DNA from 2 places in the Pantoea sp. LS15 genome. Region 1 is predicted to be linked to the other one. Evidence: riboswitches for the same ligand, from Rfam matches in the RefSeq annotation. Region 1 holds a riboswitch; the other holds the start of a gene.
The links. A riboswitch is a leader RNA that binds a small molecule or an ion and turns the genes downstream of it on or off. The one in region 1 is predicted to bind cobalamin.
Positions count from the first base shown of each region.

Region 2: linked by a shared signal. The riboswitch ahead of btuB (TonB-dependent vitamin B12 receptor BtuB) and the one ahead of HED65_RS09080 (cobyrinic acid a,c-diamide synthase CobB) in region 1 are both predicted to bind cobalamin.

Region 1 is NZ_JAAVXA010000004.1:263,981-268,298, forward strand. Features, by position in the region: gene cbiB (adenosylcobinamide-phosphate synthase CbiB) at 1-458, opposite strand, end outside; gene HED65_RS09080 (cobyrinic acid a,c-diamide synthase CobB) at 455-1,834, opposite strand; cobalamin riboswitch at 1,935-2,109, opposite strand; gene HED65_RS09085 (GHMP family kinase ATP-binding protein) at 2,562-3,428, shown strand; gene HED65_RS09090 (precorrin-2 dehydrogenase/sirohydrochlorin ferrochelatase family protein) at 3,420-4,067, opposite strand; gene cobD (threonine-phosphate decarboxylase CobD) at 4,071-4,318, opposite strand, start outside.
Region 2 is NZ_JAAVXA010000022.1:1,325-5,642, forward strand. Features, by position in the region: gene btuB (TonB-dependent vitamin B12 receptor BtuB) at 1-1,760, opposite strand, end outside; cobalamin riboswitch at 1,827-2,002, opposite strand; gene trmA (tRNA (uridine(54)-C5)-methyltransferase TrmA) at 2,107-3,207, shown strand; gene HED65_RS21420 (YijD family membrane protein) at 3,298-3,657, opposite strand; gene fabR (HTH-type transcriptional repressor FabR) at 3,667-4,305, opposite strand.

The sequences.
Region 1 (4,318 bases):
ACCGTGTTCTCCGCGACAGTCTCCACCACCGCCCGGTTGATCTGTTCCGGCTGAAGTTGAGACGTATCGCGTCCCACTATCCAGGAGAGTTTTTCGCGGCTTTCATCAAGGTCGCCCGCTCGCAGAGGACGTTCAACGTCCCGTGCAGCGTTTGCCAGACAGCGCCCGGCCAGCACGGTAAACATCATCCACACCTCAATCGCCCAGCCCAGCCAGGGATGAACCATCCGTCCGAGCGCCAGTACGCCCCAGGCTATGCCCCAGGTCAGCCCCACCACGACCAGCCACATGACGCCGCCACCAATGCGTAGCGCCGTGTCGCTATGACAGCAGCGGCGAATACTCCGCTGCATCGCATTGATCAGGTTGCCTATCCAGCGCACCGGATGCGGCCAGTTTTGCGGGTCGCCGATGATGACATCAAGCAACCACGCGACGCACCACGCCAGCAGGGTCATAGCGCCCCCCTCGCCGCCGTCAGCCAGCGGTTGAGCATCATGGGGCGTTGGGCAAAGTGGAGGTGCAGATAGCTTGCGAACGTGTTGCCAACCTGCCAGCCGCCCGCCCACTCCTGCATCGTTACGCCATCGCGTACTTTGCGACACGCCAGTACCGCGGGGGTTTGGGGAGAGAAGTCGGAATAGTGAAATTCATGCCCACGCAGCACCTCTCCGCTATCGGCCAGCAGCGTGGACTGGCGCGCCTGCGCCTCACAATAGCCAAAACGGGTCAGCCGTTTACCCATCCTGCTGCGGCCGGGGATAACATTGGCCATCCGGTGGGTGATCCCCGCGCTATCTTCCAGCGTGCTGCCGAGATACATCAGCCCACCACACTCGGCGTAGATCGCCACGCCTCGCCGATGCGCCTCCCGCAGGCTGGCAAGCATCGTGGTGTTTTCCGCAAGCCGTGCCGCGTACAGCTCCGGGTAACCGCCCCCGAGCCAGACCATCTGGCAGTCAGGTAAATGGGTGTCGCGCAGCGGGCTGAAGCGGATAATGTCGACCCCGGTACGTTCGAGTAGCGTGATGTTATCCGCATAATAGAAGTTGAAGGCCTCGTCATCGGCCATCGCGAGCGTCAACCCGCGCCCGGCGTCCCCATCAGGGAGCGCAGCCCAGGAGCCCTGCGGCAGTGACACCATCTGGCTGAGCGAGAGAAGTTGTCCGATGTCCAGCGTACGTTCGAGAATGGCGGCAAAATTTTGCCAGGTCTGCAGGTCCGCGACCGACTCCCGGGCGGTGACCAGTCCCAGATGGCGCTCGGGCAAACCGACGCCTTCAACGCGCGGCACATAACCCAGGACGGGTACCGTGCAGTAGTGTTCAATTGCCGTTTTGAGCAACTGATAATGTGATTCGCTGTTGACGCGATTGACAATCACCCCGGCAATATTGAGGGTGGGATCAAATCGCTGAAAGCCCATTACCGTGGCAGCAATTGAAGTCGAGACCGCCTTGCCATCCACCAGCAGTATCACCGGGCAGCCCAACTGTTTTGCCATCGCGGCGGTGCTGCAATAATTCGGATCCGTGCCGTAGCCGTCATACAGCCCCATCACACCTTCAATCACTGCGATATCCGCCTGCTGCATATGCTCGCAGAACAGCGCGTTGAGTATCGGTTCAGGGAGCATGAAGCTGTCGAGGTTGCGGGAGGACGTACCGCTGACTTTGGTATGCCAGCCGGTATCAAGATAGTCAGGGCCCACTTTATATGGCTGGACGCGTAACCCACGCTGTTTTAACAGACTCAACAGGCCTAGCGTCACCGTGGTTTTACCACAACCGCTTCCGGTACCTGCAAGAACAAACGCGTACTGCTTTGCCGCCATGGCCCTGATCCTGTCCAGGGTGGTCGGGAGGTATAGATACACGTAACCCCAGTCTTTCGACTGTATGATGTATCAGTACAACCCACTTCCCACCGAAGTTGTTGAACGTTCCCGACAGGCAGGTCTTCTGGCTTAGCGTCCTCCTCGCCCGTCCTTCCCAATCTCACGATCAGTGGTCATTACGGGGTCGTCAGCATCACAGCAGCGGGGGCTGCGGGGGATTATCACCCCCTTCCCTACCACAAATGTGGCAAACCGGTCGGCTTACATAATGAGAAAATAGCGCGTTATAAAACAGCAATGCTATTTACGGCGTTTCACTTCACCTTAGGCAAATACTTAACCGTAATGAAATACATGCTGTGTAAAACGTGGCGCCAGAATAATTGACACCTTCCTCAATAACTCAACGTTTTATCACAAAAAATTAAAAGCAAAGATAATTACGCTTAAAATCTCAATATTTATTGCGCTACGACAAGTTATTGCACCACTTGATATTTTTTCATTTTATCGTGATCAAAATTCATTAAGGTATTAAAACCTGGCTAGCACATAATATTGCTATTCAACGTAAGTTCGTGTGGCTTTATTGATGCGTAACGTATTCAGCAGAATTGCAGAATAATATGTAGGTTATCCAGGGGAGAATTTGCGGTATATCAAGGTACGAGGGATATCCTCATGACACTATGCTTCAGAATTTGCAGACCAGAAAGGTGGAAACGTGGCTGTTGCGCAATGCCCCGCGTCGTGCGGTGAGCTTATCCAGGGCTGGATTTTGGGCAGTGAGAAACTGGTCTCCTGCCCTGTCGAATGGTACAGCATGGTTGAGGTGAGCCACGGCTCAGCCCTGGCGGATGAACGCCCACTGTCGCGCGCGATGGTCGAGCGGTTATTGCAGCACTGGCACTACCCGGCGCAGTTGAGCCAGGATATCCGCATTGATGTGCATTCGACCATCCCGATTGCCAAAGGGATGGCCAGCAGCACCGCAGATATCGCCGCCACCGCCATCGCCACCGCCCACCATCTGGGGCATCAGCTTGACGAAAGCACACTGGCAACGCTTTGCGTTTCACTCGAACCTACCGACAGTACCGTGTTTCACCAGTTGACCCTTTTCGATCATAACGACGCTTCCACGCAGATTTCATGTGACACCCAGCCCAATCTCGATCTGCTTGTTCTTGAAAGTCCGCAAACGCTGCGCACGGCCGATTATCACCGCATCCCACGTCAGGCTGGGTTACATGCCGGTGCGCCAGCGCTGAAGCGTGCATGGGAAAAAGTACAGGAATCCTGTATGACGCAAAACCCTTACCGGATGGGAGAAGCGGCAACCCTCAGCGCCATCGCCAGCCAGACACTGTTACCTAAACCGGATTTTGACGCACTGCTCTCACTGGTGGAGGAGTGCGGCATCTACGGGGTGAACGTGGCGCACAGCGGCAGCGTCGTGGGGTTGATGCTGGACAGAAATAAAGACGATGTCGATTATGTGAAATGGCTGTTAGCAAAAAAACAGCTCACCCGTCACTGGCCTGAACAGCACCTGCTGCGGATGGTAAAAGGCGGCGTGACGCTACTCTGACAGCAACTTGTGCTGGATGAGCCACTCGACCTGCTGCTTAACCTCTTGCTCGTGATTCTGCGCTAAAGCCTGTTGCAGCGGAACATGCCGGAAGAATGCGGCCCAAAATGCGCGCTTGCGATCCCGGTCAACGCATGCGCCGTTCACCCTTTCACGCAGCGCCCCCGCCAGCCGCACGCTTTCTCGCATGTCCGGAGGAAGATGGGCTGCGACATGTGCTTTGAGGATCTTACTGTAGACCGGCGCGTTGCCTCCGCAACTAAGTGCAATAATGACCGGCGAATGGTCAATAATGGCCGGTGAGATAAAGGTGGCAGCAGAAGGGTCGTCTGCGACATTGCAAAACAGACGCTCCGCGCTGGCGGCCCTGGCGACCTGACGGTTCACCTGCGGATCGCTGGTTGCGGCAATAACCAGCCAGCATGATTGCAGATACTGCGGCGCAAACGTCGCCGGGACCCACTCGATGTCACCGCACGCGTGCAGGCTGGCGAGTTCCGGCGTCAGGGAGGGCGCAACCAGACACAACTCAGCCCCGGCAGCCAGCAGCCCCTTTGCCTTATGCGTCGCCACCTGCCCACCACCTACGATCAGGCAGCGTTTACCCTTCAGATTGCAAAAAATCGGGAAATAGTCCATCGCCTAGCCTTGTAAAACGTCAGTTAGCGCGGCAATAAACCGACGGTTCTCCGCTTCAGTACGCACGGCAATCCGATAGTAGTCGCGATCGAGCCCTGGATAGTTTTCGCAGTGGCGAATAAGGATATGGTGACCAAGCAGTGCCGCTTTCAGGTCGAACCCCTGACGCACGCAGCGGAAGAAAATAAAATTGGCCTGCGGCTCCCAGACCACCAGCGATGAAAAACGCGTCATCGCCTGCCACAGGAAAT
Region 2 (4,318 bases), on a different contig from region 1:
GCTATTTTACCACGAACTGTGAGGTGAGAGGTGACAGGATATGAAACTGCGATATCCCACAGGCTCACACCGCCCATTTTCACTTCGCGAGAAGGGTAGCCGCTGAAGTCATCGTCGTAGCGAGTGCCCAGATAACGGTATGCAAGATCCCAGTCAATATCCCAGGTTTGCCAGTCGAGCTGATATTTCACCTGCTGTTTAGAGCGACGCTTGAGCACTTCATTGGTGTTTGCATTGCGCGGATCAACATAGTCATAAGAGACCTGATGGCTTACCGGACCGGTATCAAACTGAGCGGTGGCTTCAACCCCTTCGATACGCGCTTTGTCCACGTTGTAAGGACGGTTCATCTGATCGTAACCAATCAGATTATCGACATCGTTACGGTAAGCGCTAACACGCCAGCTCACCGGGCCGGTTAAGCCTTCAAATCCGCCTTCCCACTGCTTGCTCTCTTCAGGTTTAAGATCCGGGTTGCCGTACTTCGTACTGTGGATCTGGCTCATGGTTGGCGCTTTATAGGCCGTACCGTAGGAGGCAATGAAGCGATATCCTTCGATAAACTCCCAGGCCGCGCTGGTTTGCCAGGTGCTGTGGTTGCCGAAGTTCGAGTTGTCATCATTACGGGCGGCGGCTTCCAGCGTCACGCTATCAAACTGCTGCATACCGGAGAGGAAAACACCCGTATTGTGCTGCTCGTAGCCTTTCTTCAGAGATGCCGTCCCCGGCTGGGCTTTCTGTTTCTGCCAGTCCAGACCTGCTCCGATATTACCGTGACCGACGGCCACATTGTTCATCCACTGAGCGGTGTATTGCTTCACATCATCCATGCTGGAAGAGGCTGCATAGCGACCTTTGCTCGGATCATAGTTCAGGTCTTTGCTGCGACCATAGCCTGCCACCAGTTGAGATTGATAAATTCCCTGGCTAAAGCGCAGACCGGTATCCCAGTTCTGGCTATACAGTTGACGCGTGTCCGGGGTGCCGAGTATCGCCGTGTAATCATCATTGTAAGTATCGTAACCGTCATACGCCGTGCGGTTGTCATAACCAAAACCACGGAAGAAGCCGCTCACGCTATCGGTGATCTGCTGTTCCACAGAGCCGTATAACGACTTACTCATAAAGCCATCACGATCCGGCTGGCGCGGGACATCGTTCGCAGCAATATCAAAACCACGGGTATAGGTGTAGTTACCCGCCATGGTGATTTTGGTTTTATCAAGAACCTGCTGGAAAGAGCCATCATAGGTTTGGTAACCCTTAGACCCCACACCCGCAGATATTTCCGCGCCCGGTTTATCGCGCCCGGTAATGATGTTGATCACACCGCCAATCGCGTCGGAGCCATACAGGGCCGAACGTGGGCCACGAATGTATTCAATACGCTGAATCAGGGAAGTCGGGATCTGGCTCAGGTCAGGAACGTTGCTGATCCCGGCGTTATTCAAAGGAATACCGTCAATCAGCACCAGCACATGGCGAGATTCGGTTCCGCGAATAAAAGTCGAAGAGTTCGTGCCCATTCCACCGCTTTGCGCGATATCCACGCCAGGCAGACGTGACATGATTTCCACCACACTCTTTGCCTGCCAGCGTTCAATATCTTCACGCGTCACAACAGATGTCGGAGCCAGAACGGTTTTTGCCGGTTGTTCAAAACGGTTTGCAGTCACCACCAACGAGTCTTCGCTATCCTGCGCCCAGCCCGAAAATGCCGTGACGGACAACGCCGTCAGCAGCGATACTTTTTTAATCATTGTTAAAGCATCCACAATATAAGAAGGATGCCGCAGGCCTCATCTATAGCACGCGATAATGAAACCAAATGCGACGTGATCCCGGCAGGTCTTCGGGCTAGGTGGCTTTATAAGGATGAAGACTTCCCATTTTCACAGTGTCTACAACTCTCATCCCGCCAGTCTTTACCGCTGCGCGTCAGCTCCAGATTTACACTGGATTCCCTTTTCACTCTCAGGAGACCGGAAACAGAATGCTACAATTAGACACGTATAGATGTCCAGATAGCTATTAGCCATTAAATCTGGACATCCCCTGAACAATGCCTACAATCCCCGCGTAATTCTTTATCACTCAGGACGCATCATGACCCCAGAACACCTCCCGACAGAACAGTACGACGCGCAGCTGGCAGAGAAAGTTGTCCGCCTGCAAAGTATTATGACGCCTTTCAACGCGCCCGTTCCCGAGGTGTTCCGCTCTCCTGTCAGCCACTACCGCATGCGCGCTGAATTCCGCATCTGGCACGACGGTGACGACCTGTACCACATCATTTTTGATCAGCAGACAAAATCCCGTATCCGCGTAGACAGTTTTCCGGCGGCAAGCGAGCTGATTAACCAGCTCATGACCCTCATTATGGACGGTGTGCGCACCAACCCAGTGCTGCGCAATAAGCTGTTCCAGATTGACTACCTGACTACTCAAAGTAACCAGGCGATTGTCTCTCTGCTGTATCACAAAGCGCTGAATGACGAGTGGCGTGAGCAGGCAGAAGCCCTGCGCGATGCACTGCGCGCGCAGAACATCAATGTTCATCTGATTGGCCGTGCCACCAAAACCAAAATCATGCTGGATCAGGATTACATCGACGAGCGTCTGCCGGTGGCAGGTAAAGAGATGGTGTATCGTCAGGTCGAGAACAGCTTCACCCAGCCGAACGCTGCGATGAACGTGCAGATGCTGGAATGGGCGCTGAAGGCGACGGAAGGGTCGACGGGCGATCTGCTTGAGCTGTACTGCGGTAACGGCAACTTCTCGCTGGCGCTGGCGCGAAATTTCGAACGCGTGCTGGCCACAGAAATCGCCAAACCATCGGTTGCGGCTGCACAGTACAACATCGCGGCCAATCATATCGACAACGTGCAGATCATTCGTATGGCCGCAGAAGAGTTTACGCAGGCAATGAACGGCGTACGTGAGTTCAATCGATTACAGGGTATCGACCTGAAGAGTTACCAGTGTGAGACGATTTTTGTCGATCCGCCGCGCAGTGGCCTGGACAGCGAAACCGAGAAGATGGTGCAGGCGTACCCGCGTATTTTGTACATCTCCTGCAATCCGGAGACGCTGTGCAAGAACCTCGAAACATTAGGCCAGACGCACAAGGTTGAACGTCTGGCGCTGTTCGATCAATTCCCGTATACGCACCATATGGAGTGCGGTGTACTGCTCACGGCAAAGTAATGTGGGCCTTGTAGGGCAGGTAAGCGAAGCGCCACCTGCCAAAAAAGCCGGATGGCGCTTCGCTTATCCGGCCTACAATGACAAAACCTTTTACTCTGGTAACTGGCTCTTACGGCTACGCATGCGCGAGCCAATCCAGAACACCAGCGCCACAGACAGTACCGCAGGGAAGAAGTTAGAGCCGATATCCGGATACTCGGCACGCACCACCGTGCTATACAGCAACACACCCAGAATAAAGCAGGCGGCAGCCAACCCCGGTAACCCGACCGGCATAGTGCGGTTCAGGTAACGTTGATGCAGACAGTAAACCGTCAGCACCAGTGCAATTAGCGGGAAAATCGAAAATGGCACGATTGAGCTAAAAATAGCGGCAAACGTACCATTAATGGATAAGCCAGCGATCAATGCCAGCAACAGCGTCCCTTTATCCTGACCTGACTGTTTCATTACTCACCTTCACTCTTCGGTTTGATGTGCCAGTTTCTCTTGTTCACGGCGATACCAGTAGTACGCACCTTTAGAAATCATGCGCAACTGTAATACCAGTCGCTCTTCGAGCTGCTTGCGTTGTTCAATGCTGATATCCAGCGCTTCGGCACCCGCGCTGAAAACAATCGTCACCATCGCCTCAGCCTGTGCTTCTGTAAACGCACGCGGCATATGGTTTTCGAGTTCAAGATAGTCGGCAAGTTCCGCGATGAAATGCTGAATTTCACGCGCGACGGCAGCACGAAACGCCGCAGAGGTTCCGGAACGCTCGCGCAGAAGCAGACGAAACGCGTTGGGGTTATTGCCGATAAATTCCATAAAGGTCGACACGGAGGTGCGGATCACGCTGCCACCTTTTGCGATACGCTGACGCGCCTGGCGCATGAGCTGGCGAAGCATCAGACCACTTTCGTCGACCATGGTCAGACCCAGTTCATCCACATCACGGAAGTGACGATAGAAGGACGTTGGCGCAATCCCGGCCTCGCGCGCAACTTCACGCAGGCTCAAACTGGCAAAACTACGCTCGGCACTCAGTTGACTGAATGCGGCTTCCACCAGCGAACGCCGGGTTTTCTCTTTTTGTTGTGCTCTTACGCCCATCACGATAGTTGAATCC